2 regions of the Streptomyces glaucus genome follow, and region 1 is predicted to be linked to the other one. Evidence: riboswitches for the same ligand, from Rfam matches in the RefSeq annotation. Region 1 holds a riboswitch; the other holds the start of a gene.
What was found. A riboswitch is a leader RNA that binds a small molecule or an ion and turns the genes downstream of it on or off. The one in region 1 is predicted to bind cobalamin.
Positions count from the first base shown of each region.

Region 2: linked by a shared signal. The riboswitch ahead of ABD363_RS31295 (cobalamin biosynthesis protein) and the one ahead of ABD363_RS13085 (ribonucleoside-diphosphate reductase subunit alpha) in region 1 are both predicted to bind cobalamin.

Region 1 is NZ_BAAATK010000014.1:37,915-45,478, forward strand. It holds gene ABD363_RS13060 (extracellular solute-binding protein) at 1-496, opposite strand, end outside; gene ABD363_RS13065 (GntR family transcriptional regulator) at 1,050-1,814, shown strand; gene mctP (monocarboxylate uptake permease MctP) at 2,456-4,096, opposite strand; gene ABD363_RS13075 (DUF3311 domain-containing protein) at 4,093-4,326, opposite strand; gene ABD363_RS13080 (hypothetical protein) at 4,470-4,655, opposite strand; adenosylcobalamin-variant (AdoCbl-variant) riboswitch at 5,011-5,109, shown strand; gene ABD363_RS13085 (ribonucleoside-diphosphate reductase subunit alpha) at 5,242-7,564, shown strand, end outside.
Region 2 is NZ_BAAATK010000087.1:6,196-13,759, reverse strand. It holds gene ABD363_RS31310 (class II aldolase/adducin family protein) at 1-570, opposite strand, end outside; gene ABD363_RS31305 (inorganic phosphate transporter) at 1,012-2,250, shown strand; gene ABD363_RS31300 (hypothetical protein) at 2,284-2,505, shown strand; cobalamin riboswitch at 2,648-2,787, shown strand; gene ABD363_RS31295 (cobalamin biosynthesis protein) at 2,915-3,865, shown strand; gene ABD363_RS31290 (cobyric acid synthase) at 3,862-5,370, shown strand; gene cobN (cobaltochelatase subunit CobN) at 5,367-7,564, shown strand, end outside.

The DNA of each region.
Region 1 (7,564 bases):
TCCCGGCCGAGGCCGCCACGTCCTTGCGCCAGTTGGCGACCCGGCCGCCGGCGTAGTAGGGGACGCCGTAGGTCTTGCCCTCGTACGTCACCGAGGCCTTGAGGCCGTCCAGCCAGGCGTCCGAGTTCTCGAAGTCGGCCGGGTCGAGGGGGGCGAAGGCGCCCTTGACCATGTAGCCGAGCATCTCGGTGTTGCCCATCTCGACCACGTCGGGGGCCTTGTCGGTGGCGAGGACGGCGTCCAGCTTGGCGTTCTTGTCCGGCCAGCCGTAGTACTCGTGGTTGATCCTGATCCCGGGGTGCTTCTTCTGCACCGCGGCGTCGGCGGCCTTCACCAGTTCCGGCCAGTTGTTCTGGGCGTCGACGGTGAGCCAGACGGTCAGTTCCTTGGCGTCCGCGCCGTTGTCCGTGCCCCCGCTGCCCCCGTCGTTCCCGCACGCCGCGATGGAGACCACCATGCCCGCGACACCGATCGCGGATATCAGCTTGCGCTTCACGCCACCCTCCTCAGGGATGCCACAAACCCCCCTGCTCCCCGCGGTGAGCGTTGCCGCGCGTACCGCCCGTGGGGCCGGGACCTGGACCAATGGTGTAGACCAGTACGGGGGAGCTTGGCTCAGACCAATAGGGCTGTCAAGGGTGCTCGAGCACGCTCCAGAGGTCCGTTACGGGACCGCGATATGCAGGGACCCTTCATTGCGCGGGCGGCGGAACGGGCGCCGCGGGCCACGGCGCGGACACCGGACCACCGGCCGCAGGCGGCCCGGACGAACCGGACCGGACACCGTGCCGCCGGGCGCCCGGCGGGCGGACGGACCCGGGCCCCGGCGGTGGACCACCGGGCGCCCGGCGGGCGGACGGAGCGGGGCCGGGCGGTGGACGGAGGGCGTCGGCGGCGCGGTGGACTAGACCAACCGGGAGCACGACGGTATACAGGGGAGATCACGGAGCGTGCGGGCGGACACCCGGCACGTGAAGCCGTGCCACGATGTGAGCCGTGGCCGATGGGTACGTCGGTCGCTTCGGCACGCGGAGCCGGAAAGGCAGAGCATGAGCACCGACGTCAGCAGTGCGGAGAACGAGGGCGGGACAAGTGTCCGTACGGCGCGCGTGCCCAAGTACTACCGCTTGAAGCGGCACCTGCTGGACATGACGCAGACGCTGCCCCCGGGCACGCCCGTGCCGCCCGAGCGCACCCTCGCCGCCGAGTTCGACACCTCGCGCACGACCGTCCGCCAGGCCCTGCAGGAGCTGGTCGTCGAGGGGCGGCTGGAGCGGATCCAGGGCAAGGGCACCTTCGTCGCCAAGCCCAAGGTCTCGCAGGCGCTGCAGCTCACCTCGTACACCGAGGACATGCGCGCCCAGGGACTGGAACCGACCTCCCAGCTGCTGGACATCGGGTACGTCACCGCCGACGACCGGCTCGCCGGGCTGCTGGACATCGCGGCCGGCGGGCGGGTGCTGCGCATCGAGCGCCTGCGCATGGCCAACGGCGAGCCGATGGCCATCGAGACCACCCACCTGTCCGCCAAGCGCTTCCCCGCCCTGCGCAGGTCGCTGGCGAAGTACACCTCCCTCTACACCGCGCTCGCCGAGGTGTACGGCGTCCACCTCGCCGAGGCCGAGGAGACCATCGAGACCTCGCTGGCCACCCCGCGCGAGGCCGGGCTGCTCGGCACCGACGTGGGCCTGCCGATGCTGATGCTGTCCCGGCACTCCCTGGACAGGAACGGCGACCCGGTGGAGTGGGTGCGGTCGGTGTACCGCGGGGACCGGTACAAGTTCGTGGCGCGGCTGAAGAGGCCCGCCGAGTAGGACGGGCGCGCACGGCAGGGGCCGCACGGGGCAGCGGCGGGGCGGTCACCGGCCGGCCACCCGCGCCCGGCGGAACCACCGGGCCGGCCCCGTCCGGCGGAACCGCCGCCCGCGCGCCGCGAGGCGGCCGCCCCGGTGGGGGACGGCCGCCCTCTCGTCGTGGCGCGCCCGGCCAGGGCGCCTGCCCGTCGCCTTCCCCGTCCGCCCCGGGGGCGGCCCCGCGGCGTCCGGTGCGCGCTCCGGGGGTCCCCCGCCGCGGACCGGGAAGCGCCGGGCGGACGGCCCCGTACGGGACCCCGTACCCGGGCCTTCGCCCGGCCCGGCGGGAGGAGGCGCCGGGCGTCCCGGAAACACCCCGCCCAGGCTCTGCCGCCGGGCGCCCCCGTGCCGCCGCAGCCGCGTCCGGGGAACCGGGCGGCACGCCGGAAGACGCCGGCGACCGCGGCCAGGACCGCGAGGGAGAGCCCGGCGCACAGCGGGAACTCCCACCCCGGGCTCCGGCCGGACGAGACCCGCAGGGCGATGCCGAGGCAGCCGACCACCAGGCAGAACACGCAGATCCACGCGAGCCGCCGCAGCGCGCGTCGTACAAGACGGTCCTTCATGGCCCTCCCTCGGCATCATCCGCGGCCCGGTCCGCTTCAGGGCACCCGGGCCGCTCCCTCGCCCGCCGTTCCCTCCGCCGGCGCCTCGACGACCGGGGACGGCTTGTCCTGCGCGTCGGAGAAGTAGTCCTCGGGGCGGGTCAGGTCCGTGCCCTCCTGCGCACCGGCGGCCCGGGCCAGCAGCGTGCCCACGGCCGTGACGACGATGTTGACGGCGAGCGCGATCAGCCCGGCGTACATCGTGACGTCCGTGTCCAGGCCGAAGTCGGACAGCGGGAAGGCCGATCCGCCGAAGTGCTCCTTGCCGGTGGCCGGATTGGGGATGTTGTAGAGCAGCACGACACCGGCGAGCAGCCCCGCGAGCAGGCCCGCGACCAGGCCGTGCCGGTGGAACCAGCGGGTGTAGAGCCCGAAGCCCACGGCGGGCAGCGTCTGGAGGATCAGCACGCCGCCGATGAGCTGGAGGTCGACGGAGAACTGCGGGTCCAGCGAGACGATCACCAGGACCGCCCCCACCTTCACCAGCAGGGACACCAGTTTGGAGACCTTCGCCTCGGTCGCCTCGTCGGCGTCCGGACGGAAGAATTCCCGGTAGATGTTGCGGGTGAAGAGGTTGGCCGCGCCGATCGACATGATCGCCGCCGGCACCAGCGCGCCGATGCCGACCGCCGCGTAGGCGACCCCGGCGAACCAGTCGGGGAACTGGCTGTCGAAGAGCTGCGGCACGACGGTGTTGGCGTTCGGCTTGCCGTTCTCGCCGCTCAGCGGGGTGATCCCGGCGGCGATCGCCATGTAGCCGAGCAGCGCGATCAGGCCGAGGAGCACGCTGTAGACGGGCAGCGCGGCCATGTTCTTCTTGATGGTGTCCCGGCTGCGCGCGGCCAGCGTGCCGGTGATCATGTGCGGGTACAGGAAGAGCGCGATGGCCGAGCCCAGTGCCAGGGTGATGTACTGGAGCTGGTTGCCGGCGTTGAGCAGGGTGCCGTCGCCGGGGGCGGGGGTCTCGGCGAACTTCTCGTCCGCGGCGGCGAAGATGTCGCCCCAGCCGCCGAGCTTGGGCGGGATGTACAGCACCGCGATGATGATCACTATGTAGATCAGGATGTCCTTGACGAACGCGATCAGCGCCGGCGCCCGCAGACCCGCGTGGTAGGTGTACGCGGCGAGGATCGCGAAGGCCGCGAAGATCGGCCAGTGGCCGGTGATCCCCATGGTGCGCAGCACCGCCTCGATGCCCACCAGCTGGAGCGCGATGTACGGCATGGTGGCCACGATGCCGGTGATCGCGACCAGCAGCGCCAGGAGGCGCGAACCGTGCCGGACCCGGACGAAGTCGGCCGGGGTGACCAGGCCGTGCCGCTGGGAGACCGACCACAGGCGCAGCAGGACGACGAACACCAGCGGGTAGACCACCACGGTGTACGGCATCGCGTAGAAGCCCATCGCGCCGGCGCCGAACATCAGAGCGGGGATCGCGACGAAGGTGTACGCGGTGTAGAGGTCGCCGCCGATCAGGAACCAGGTGATCCAGCTGCCGAACCCGCGGCCGCCCAGGCCCCACTCGTCCAGGCTCTCCAGGTGCTCGGCGCGCTGCCAGCGGGCGGCCACGAATCCCATCACGCTGACCAGCAGGAACAGCAGCGAGAAGACGACGATCTCGGTGATGTGGTCGCTCATCGGTCCCTCCCGGTGAGCCGGCGGACCAGCGCGATGGTGACCATGCTGAGCACGGCGCACAGGAGCTGGAACCAGTAGAAGAACGGGAAGCCGAACACGCGCGGCCCGTCGTGGTTGAACACAAAAGTCAGCAGGGGAAGGACGATCGGGATCCACAGGAGGTGGTTCCAGGCACTGCGGTGACGGGGGGTGCCGGCACCGTGTGCGTCCTCGGTCTCGGTTTTCTGCAAGGCGGTTCTTTCTGTGACGTGGACATGTGGGTCGGTCGGGTGCGTCGGACAGCGTTCGCACCGGTGAACACGGTCCGGAAGGGACCGAGTTCGGGAAACGGCCGGAAAATACAGCCTTCCCTCCTTCCTCCGGTAGTCATGTCTCAGGAGAAGATCGGGACCAGCAGTGCGGCGTCGAGCCCGGTGGCGGACGTCGCCGCGACGGAGGCGGCCACGGTGGTCGGCCGCCGGTTGGCGAGCGGATCCATCAGCCGCTCGCGGGAGGTGAGGAGGACCAGCGGCCGCAGCGCGAAGGGGATGCCGAGGCTGAGCACCACCTGCGACAGCACCGGTGCGAGCCCGGGCTCGACCCCCGCAGGCGAGCACCGCCGGCGCGGGCACCGGCGTCACCGCCCGCCGGACCGGCACGGACGTCTCCCGCCCGAAGGAGCCCTCGGAGACGACAGGAAGCCTCCATTCCGCTTTCATCGCGGGCCGTTACCGCAAGCGCAGAGTTCCGGTCACAGACCCGCCCGTCGGCCGGTCACCGGTACGCGGACGAGGGCCGGCGGCACGGGCGCGGACCCCGGCCGCCGCCGCGGCCCGGCAGCAGCCGTAACGCCCCGCACCGGCGCTCCGACACCGGAGCAACACAACATCTGGGGGCACTTCCGCGCCCCGACACAAGATGTATGCTCATGCTCGCTGTCGCCGCAGGGGAATCCGGTGCGAATCCGGAACTGTCCCGCAACGGTGTGTCCGCGTGCATCCGCACGCCTGTCCAGTCCGAGTACCTGCCGACAGCGCACCCGGCCGTCCGGCCGGCGTGCCTGACGTCCGGGCCTCGTGGAATGGGCCGGCGGACGCGACGCCCTGCGCGCTCGTGCTGCCCCCTGCCCTCGCCGAGGCCCCGTGCCGAGCGAGGGAGAACCCCACGTGACCATCGCGCCAGCCGACCCGGCTTCAGCGCCCCCGGCGGCCGAGGAGAGCGACGGCCCCGGAGCCGCGCTGCTGCGGACCCTGACGGAGCTGACCGCCGACCTCCCCGACACCGACCCCGGCCGGGTCGCCGCCGCGGCGCTGCGCGGCCGCTCCGCCCGTGCGGACGAGGCGGAGCTGCGCGGCCTCGCCACCGAGGCGGCCGCCGGCCTGATCGCCGAGGACCCCGCCTACTCCCGGCTGGCCGCCCGCCTCCTCACCCTGACCCTTCGCGCGGAGGCCGCCTCCCAGGGCGTCACGTCCTTCACCGGGTCCGTCGCCGCGGGCCACCGCGAAGGACTGATCTGCGACCGCACGGCGGAGTTCGTGCGGCTGCACGCCGGCCGGCTCGACGCGCTGATCGACCCGGCCGCCGACGACCGCTTCGGCTACTTCGGCCTGCGCACGCTCCACAGCCGCTATCTGCTGCGCCACCCGATCACCCGCAAGGTCATCGAGACGCCCCAGCACTTCCTGCTGCGCGTCGCCGCGGGGCTCGCGGAGGACGACGGGCCCCGCTCGGTCGACGAGGTCGCGGCGCTCTACGGGCTCATGAGCCGCCTCGACTACCTTCCGTCCTCCCCCACCCTGTTCAACTCCGGCACCCGGCACCCGCAGATGTCGTCCTGCTACCTGCTGGACTCCCCGCGCGACGAGCTGGACTCGATCTACGACCGCTACCACCAGGTCGCGCGCCTGTCCAAGCACGCCGGCGGCATCGGCCTGTCCTACTCCCGCGTCCGCTCCCGCGGTGCGCTGATCCGCGGCACCAACGGGCACTCCAACGGCATCGTCCCGTTCCTGAAGACCCTGGACGCCTCCGTGGCGGCCGTGAACCAGGGCGGCCGGCGCAAGGGCGCGGCCGCGGTCTACCTGGAGACCTGGCACTCCGACATCGAGGAGTTCCTGGAGCTGCGCGACAACACCGGCGAGGACGCGCGCCGCACCCACCATCTGAACCTCGCGCACTGGGTGCCGGACGAGTTCATGCGCCGGGTGGACGCCGACGAGCCGTGGTCGCTGTTCTCCCCCTCCGACGTGCCCGAGCTGGTCGACCTGTGGGGCGAGGAGTTCGACGCGGCGTACCGTGAGGCGGAGGCCGCGGGACTGGCGCGCAAGACCCTCCCCGCCCGCGAGCTGTACGGCCGGATGATGCGCACCCTCGCCCAGACCGGCAACGGCTGGATGACCTTCAAGGACACCGCCAACCGCACCGCCAACCAGACCGCCGAGCCGGGCCACGTCATCCACTCCTCCAACCTCTGCACGGAGATCCTGGAGGTCACCAGCGACGGCGAGACGGCCGTCTGCAACCTGGGGTCGGTCAACCTCGGCGCCTTCGTCGCCCCGGCCGCGCACGACATCGACTGGGAACGGCTGGACGCCGCCGTCCGCACGGCCGTCACCTTCCTCGACCGGGTCGTGGACATCAACTTCTACCCGACCGGACAGGCCGCCCGCTCCAACGCCCGCTGGCGCCCGGTCGGCCTGGGCGTGATGGGCCTGCAGGACGTCTTCTTCAAGCTGCGCCTGCCCTTCGACTCGCCCGAGGCCCGGCGGCTGTCCACGCGGATCGCCGAGCGGATCATGCTCGCCGCGTACGAGGCCTCCGCCGACCTCGCCGAGCGCCCCCGGGCATCCGCGGCAGGCTCCGGCACAGGGGGGACCCCCGTCGGCCCGTTCCCGGCCTGGGAGAAGACCCGTACCGCCCGGGGCGTCCTGCACCCCGACCACTACGACACCGACCTGGCCTGGCCGGAGCGCTGGGCGGCGCTGCGGGAGCGGATCGCCGCCGTCGGCCTGCGCAACTCCCTGCTCCTGGCCATCGCCCCGACCGCGACCATCGCCTCCATCGCGGGCGTCCACGAGTGCGTCGAGCCGCAGGTGTCCAACCTGTTCAAGCGCGAGACGCTCTCCGGCGAGTTCCTCCAGGTCAACTCCTACCTGGTCGAGGACCTGAAGCGGCTCGGCGTGTGGGACGCCCGCACCCGGGAGGCGCTGCGCGAGGCGAACGGCTCCGTGCAGGGCTTCTCCTGGATCCCCGAGGAGGTGCGGCGGCTGTACCGCACGGCGTGGGAGATCCCGCAGCGCGGTCTGATCGACATGGCCGCCGCCCGCACCCCGTTCCTCGACCAGTCCCAGTCGCTGAACCTGTTCCTGGAGACGCCGACCATCGGCAAGCTCTCCTCGATGTACGCCTACGCCTGGAAGTCCGGGCTGAAGACGACGTACTACCTGCGCTCGCGCCCGGCGACGAGGATCGCCCGCGCGGCCCGGGCCA
Region 2 (7,564 bases), on a different contig from region 1:
CCACAGCCGGCACATCCACTCCAGTTGGGCGGTGCGGTCGTAGGCCTGGTCGAGGGTGGCGCCGTGGGTGAGGGTGCCGTGGTTCTGCAGCAGGCAGCCGGAGCGGCCGTGGAGGGCGCTGAGCACGTTCCGGGCCAGCTCCTCGGTGCCGTAGGGCGCGTACGGGGCGACCCGGACGGGGCCGCCGAGCGCGGCGGCCATGTAGTGGATCGGCGGGAGCTCGTGCAGGAGGGTCGAGACGGCCGTCGCGTGCACGGCGTGGGTGTGGACGACGGCGCGGGCGTCGGTGGCGCGGTAGACGGCGAGGTGCATGGGCAGTTCGCTGGTCGGGACGAGGCTGCCGAGCACCTGCCGGCCGTCGAGGCCGACGCCGGTCACGTCGTCCGGCGTCAGCCGGTCGTAGGGGACGCCCGACGGTGTGACCAGGACCGTGTCCCCGACCCGCACGGAGACGTTGCCGGAGGTGCCGACGACCAGCCCGTCCGACACCGTGCGGCGGGCCGTGGCCACGAGCGCCGCCCAGGCGCGGGCCTCCTCGTCGCGCACCCGCCTCTCCCCCGGTTCCGTCACGCCTCGCGTCTCCTCCCGGGCGCCGTGTGCGCCCCGCTCATCCCGCCGTCCGGCGGTACGGCCGTCCCGCCGGGCGTGCCGTCCGGCCGGGACGACCGGGCCACTGTAGGCCGGAAGGCGGGCGTCCGGCAGAGGACACCGCCGGCCGGGCGGCCGCCGCGGGCGTCCCGGCAGGACGGCGGCGGTGCGGGCAGCGGCGGTGCCGGGTGACCGAGATCTCCCCGGCGGGTCCCGGCCCGGCCGCGTTGGTCCCCGGTACGCTCCTGACCTCGGAAAACGGCCGGATCACGGGGGTGTCGGAGGCCGGGCACGGCCCGCCGGGACCGGACGGGACGGCACCCCCCTGCCGGGGTCACCACCAATCCCACCTCAGTTCATCTTCCGTTCACCCGGGTTATCTACGGTCGACCAGCCAATGACCTCGAACGATTGCCTGGGTAAATGGAAAGCTTCTCGCTGATCCTCGCGATTGTGGTGGTAACCGCACTCGCGTTCGATTTCACGAACGGTTTCCACGACACCGCGAACGCGATGGCGACGACCATTTCGACCGGCGCGCTGAAGCCCAAGGTCGCGGTGGCCATGTCCGCCGTCCTCAACCTCGTGGGCGCCTTCCTGTCCGTGGAGGTCGCCAACACGATCTCCAAGGGTCTCGTCGACGAGACCGGCATCCGTCCCGAGGTCATCTTCGCCGCACTGGTCGGCGCGATCCTCTGGAATCTGCTGACCTGGCTGGTCGGGCTCCCCTCCAGCTCCTCGCACGCCCTCATGGGCGGTCTGATCGGCGCCACCGTCGCCTCGGCGGGCGTCGGCGCGGTGCACGGCGACGTGCTCGTCACCAAGGTGCTGATCCCGGCGATCGCCGCCCCGGTCGTCGCGGGCGTCGCGGCGATGTTCGCCACCCGGCTGACGTACACGCTCGGCCGGAAGGCCGACGGCGAGGCCGCCGCCAAGGGCTACCGCGCCGGCCAGATAGCCTCCGCGGGCCTGGTCTCCCTCGCCCACGGCACCAACGACGCCCAGAAGACGATGGGCATCATCACCCTCGCCCTGGTCGCCGGCGGCACCCTCGCCCCCGACTCCGACCCGCCCCTGTGGGTCGTCCTCTCCGCCGGCCTGGCCATCGCGCTCGGCACCTACCTCGGCGGCTGGCGCATCATCCGCACCATGGGCAAGGGCCTGACCGACCTCCAGCCGCAGCAGGGCTTCGCCGCCCAGACCAGCGCGGCCACGGTCATCCTGGCCTCCTCCCACCTCGGTTTCTCCCTCTCCACCACGCACTCGGTCTCCGGCGCCGTGATGGGCGCGGGCCTCGGCCGCAAGGGCGGGATCGTCCGCTGGTCCACCGCCACCCGCATGTTCGTCGCCTGGGGCCTCACCCTCCCGGCCGCGGCCCTGGTCGGGGCGCTCGCCGAGTACGTGACCGGCTTCGGCGCCTGGGGCACCGCCCTCGTCGCGGTCTTCCTGGTCGCCTCCAGCGCCGCGATCTGGAAGATCTCCCGGCGCGAGGTCGTCGACCACACCAACGTCAACGACACCGAGGAGCCGGCCGGCGTGGTGACCACCGCCGTGGCCGCGGTGACCCCGCCCCCCGCGGGCACGGTGACCGACGAGCTCGCGGCCACGATCCCGGCGCAGGCCACCGGGCCGAAGGCCCCGCAGGCCACCACCACCGTCTGAGCCCGCGCACCCGGCACAAGGAAGAGAAACACCATGAAGATCGACTGGGCGGCTCTCGGCTCCGTCTTCGGGGTCAGCCTCGTGGTCACCGTGGCCCTGGTGGCCCTGTTCACCCTCGGCATCGCGGGCCTGTCCCGCCGCGAGCGGGCCGCCGCGCAGGGCGGCACCGCGGCCCTCGCGGTCACCGGCGCGTACGCCTGCTTCGCGGCCTGCGCGGCGGCGGTGGCGTACGGGATCCACCTGATCGTCGCCTGAGACCGCGTCCCGTCGGCGGGACGCCCCCGCTCCCCCGCCCCCGGCGCACGGCCCGCGCGCCGGGGGCGTCACGCTGCTTTGGCGCACTCCCCCTGTGGGCCTCAGCACACTCCGCCCTCGCAGGTCAGCGGCAAGTTGACGGCCCTTCCAAGCCCATGGTGGACTGCCGGGGCCAGTACGGCGGCAGGAGAGGAAGCCCGGTGGAAGTCCGGCGCGGTCCCGCCACTGTGACCGGGGCAGACGGCCCCGGGAGCCAGGAACTCTCACCGCCGGTCTCGTCGAACCAGGGCGCGGACACCCTGAGTGAGGACATATCGCCATGCGCGGCTGCCGATGGACGGCCAGGTTCACCAGCTCGGTCTCCGAGTTCACCAGCGACGCCCGGCCCGGCCCGGCGGTCGGCTGAGCGATGCGGGCCGAACGCGTCTTCGCGTACGGCGCCGCCGCCGGCCTCCTCGGTGACCTGCTCCTCGGCGATCCCCGCCGCGGGCATCCGGTCGCCGTGTTCGGGCGGGCCGCGGGCGCCGTGGAACACGTGCTGTGGCGGGACCACCGCGGCTGGGGCACGCTGCACACCGCCGTGTGCGTCGGCGGCGCCGTCGCCCTCGGCGGGCTGGCCGCGCGCGCCGTACGCCCCTGCCCCGCCGCCTCCGTCGCGCTCACCGGCGCCGCCACCTGGGCCGTCGTCGGAGGGACGTCGCTGGTCCGGGAGGCCCGGACCATCGGGCGGGCCCTTCAGGCGGGGGACGTCGAGGCGGCCCGGGCACGGCTGCCGCACCTGTGCGGACGGGACCCGCAGGCGCTCGACGCCGACGGGATCGCCCGCGCGGTCGTCGAGTCCGTCGCCGAGAACACCTCCGACGCCGTGGTGGGGGCCCTGGTGTGGGGGGCCGTGGCCGGGGTGCCGGGGCTGCTCGGGTTCCGGGCCGTGAACACCCTCGACGCGATGGTCGGGCACCGGTCGCCGAGGTACCGGCGCTACGGCTGGGCCTCCGCGCGCCTGGACGACCTCGCCGGATGGCCGGGGGCCCGGCTGACCGCCGCGCTCGCCGCCGTCGCCGGCGACGACCCCCGCGGGGCGCTGCGGGCCTGGCGCGCCGACGCCGCCCGGCACCCGAGCCCCAACGCCGGCCCCGTGGAGGCCTCCTTCGCGGGGGCGCTCGGCGTGCGGCTGGGCGGGACCCTCTCCTACGGCGGGCGGGTCGAGCACCGGCCCGTGCTCAACGCGCGCGGACGGGCCGTCGCCGTGGCCGACATCGAACGGGCCGCACGGCTCTCGCGGCGCGTCGGCTGGCTCGCGCTCGGCGTCGGCGCCGCCGCGCGGCTCCTCGTCAACGGCTTGAAGGGACGGACGTCATGAGCGGTGGTCTCCTCGTCGCCGGCACCACCTCCGACGCCGGCAAGAGCGTCGTCACCGCCGGGATCTGCCGGTGGCTGGTGCGGCAGGGGGTGAAGGTCGCGCCGTTCAAGGCGCAGAACATGTCGCTGAACTCGTTCGTGACGCGCGAGGGCGCCGAGATCGGACGGGCGCAGGCCATGCAGGCGCAGGCGTGCCGGATCGAGCCGACCGCGCTGATGAACCCCGTGCTGCTCAAGCCGGGCGGCGAGCGCAGCAGCCAGGTGGTGCTGCTGGGCAGGCCGGTGGGCGAGCTGAGCGCCCGCGGCTACCACGGCGGGCGGCAGCAGGCGCTGCTGGGGACGGTGCTGGACTGCCTCGCCGAGCTGCGGGGCGCGTACGACGCGGTGATCTGCGAGGGGGCGGGCTCCCCCGCCGAGATCAACCTGCGGCGGACCGACATCGTGAACATGGGCATCGCCCGCAACGCCCGCCTGCCCGTCCTCGTCGTCGGCGACATCGACCGCGGCGGCGTCTTCGCGTCCTTCTTCGGGACCGTCGCCCTGCTCTCCCGCGAGGACCAGGAGCTGGTCGCCGGCTTCCTGGTCAACAAGTTCCGGGGCGACGTGTCGCTGCTGGAGCCCGGCCTCGGCATGCTGCGCGATCTCACCGGGCGGCGCGCCTACGGCGTCCTGCCGTTCCGGCACGGGCTCGGCATCGACGAGGAGGACGGGATGGCGGTCTCCCTGCGCGGGCCGGTCCGGGAGTCGCACGTCGCCCCGCCGCTCGGCGCGGACGTGCTGCGGGTCGCCGTCTGCGCGGTCCCGCTGATGTCCAACTTCACCGACGTGGACGCGCTGGCCGCCGAGCCGGGCGTCGTGGTGCGGTTCGTGGACCGGCCCGAGGAACTGGCCGACGCCGACCTCGTCGTGGTGCCCGGGACCCGGGGCACGGTCCGGGCGCTGGAGTGGCTGCGGGAGCGGGGACTGGCGGAGGCGATCACCCGCAGGGCCGCCGAGCAGCGGCCCGTGCTCGGCATCTGCGGCGGCTTCCAGCTGCTCGGCGAGCACATCGAGGACGAGGTCGAGAGCCGCCGGGGCCACGTCGACGGACTCGGCCTGCTGCCCGTCCGGGTGCGGTTCGCCCGCGAGAAGACCCTCGCCCGGCCCGTCGGCGAGGCCCTCGGGGAGCCGGTCGAGGGGTACGAGATCCACCACGGGGTCGCCGAGGTCACCGGCGGCGAGCCCTTCCTGGACGGCTGCCGGGTCGGCCAGACCTGGGGCACGCACTGGCACGGCTCGCTGGAGTCGGACGGTTTCCGCCGGGCCTTCCTGCGCGAGGTGGCGGCCGCCGCGGGCCGCCGCTTCGTGCCGGCCCCCGACACGTCGTTCGCCGCGCTGCGCGAGGAGCAGCTCGACCGGCTCGGCGACCTGATCGAACAGCACGCGGACACGGACGCGCTGTGGCGGCTCATCGAGTCGGGCGCGCCGCAAGGACTGCCTTTCATTCCACCGGGAGCGCCCGCATGAGCACAGTGTTGTTGTTGTCGACCGCCGACACGGACCTGCTGGCGGCCCGCGCCTCCGGCGCCCCCTACCGGATCGGCAACCCGACCCGGGTGGACGTCGAGGCCGAGCTGCCCGCGCTGCTCGACGGCGCCGACGTCGCCGTCGTACGGCTGCTGGGCGGCAAGCGCGCCTGGGAGGACGGGCTGGCCGCGCTGAAGGCGTCCGGCGTCCCGACCGTGCTGCTGGGCGGCGAGGCCGTGCCGGACGCGGAGCTGATGGCCGAGTCGTCGGTGCCGGCCGGGGTCGTGGCGGAGGCGCTGAAGTACCTCGTCGAGGGCGGGCCCGCCAACCTCGCCGAACTCGCGCGGTTCCTGTCGGACACCGTGCTGCTCACCGGCGAGGGGTTCGCCGCGCCGCACAAGATGCCCGAGTACGGCGTGCACGGCTCCCGCCCCCTTCGGGACGGCCGCCCCACCGTCGGCGTGCTCTTCTACCGCGCCCACGAACTGAGCGGCAACACCGCCTTCGTGGACGTCCTGTGCGACGCGATCGAGGCGCGGGGCGCCAACGCCCTGCCGGTGTACTGCGGTTCGCTGCGCGGCGCGGACCCCGGGCTCTACGAGCTCCTCGGCCGGGCCGACGCCCTGGTCGCCACCGTGCTCGCGGCCGGCGGCACGCACGCCTCGCAGGCCTCGGCGGGCGGCGACGAGGAGTCCTGGGACGTCGGGGCGCTGGCCGAGCTGGACGTGCCGGTGCTCCAGGGGCTGTGCCTGACCACGTCGCGGAGCGCCTGGGAGGAGTCCGACGCCGCCCTGTCCCCCATGGACGCGGCGATGCAGGTCGCCATCCCGGAGTTCGACGGGCGGCTGATCACCGTGCCGTTCTCCTTCAAGGAGCAGGGCCCGGACGACGTGCCCGTGTACGTCGCCGACCCGGAGCGGGCCGCGCGCGTCGCCGGGATCGCCGTGCGCCACGCCCGGCTGCGGCACAAGCCGAACGCCGAGAAGCGGATCGCGCTGGTCTTCACCGCCTACCCGACCAAGCACTCCCGCGTCGGCAACGCGGTCGGGCTCGACACCCCGGCCTCGGCGGTGCGGGTGCTGGACGCGCTGCGAGACGCCGGGTACACGGTCGAGGGGCATCCCGACGACGGCGACGAGCTGATCCACCGGCTCATCGAGGCCGGCGGCCACGACGTCGAGTGGCTGACGGAGGAGCAGCTGGCCGCCGCGCCCGCGCGGGTGCCGCTGGCCGACTACCGGGCGTGGTTCGACCGGCTCGACCCGGAGCTGAGGGACGCCATGACCGAGGCGTGGGGCGAGCCGCCGGGCTCGCTCTACGTCGACGGGGACGACATCGTCCTCGCCTGTCTGCGGTTCGAGAACGTCGTCGTGATGATCCAGCCGCCGCGCGGCTTCGGCGAGAACCCCATCGCGATCTACCACGACCCGGACATGCCGCCCTCGCACCACTACCTGGCGGCCTACCGGTGGCTGGAGAACAGCTTCGGGGCCGACGCGATCGTGCACATGGGCAAGCACGGCACGATGGAGTGGCTGCCCGGCAAGGGGCTGGGCCTCGGCGCCGGCTGCGCCCCGGACGCGGTCCTCGGCGACCTGCCGCTGGTCTACCCGTTCATCGTCAACGACCCCGGCGAGGGCACCCAGGCCAAGCGGCGCGGGCACGCCACCGTCGTCGACCACCTGGTGCCGCCGATGGCGCGCGCCGACACCTACGGCGACCTCGCCAAGCTGGAGCAGCTCCTCGACGAGTACGCGCTCGTGTCCGACCTGGACCCGGCGAAGGCGCCCGCCGTGCGCGCCCAGATCTGGACGCTGGTCAAGGCCGCCGAACTCCACCACGACCTGCACGTGGCCGAGCAGCCGGACGACGACGAGTTCGACGAGTTCGTCATGCACATCGACGGCTACCTGTGCGAGATCAAGGACGTGCAGATCCGCGACGGGCTGCACGTGCTGGGCGGCGGCCCGGTGGGCGAGCCGCGCGTCAACCTCGTGCTCGCCGTGCTGCGCGCCTCGCAGGTGTGGGGCGGGCGGGCGAACGCGCTGCCGGGCCTGCGGGCGTCGCTGGCCGAGCACTTCGGGCTGGTGGAGAAGGAACTGCTGGCCGAGCCGGGCGCGCCGGTGAAGGTGCCGGCCGAACTGACGGACCTGGTCGAGGGACCGGCCCGCAGCGCGGCCGACGCGATCGACCT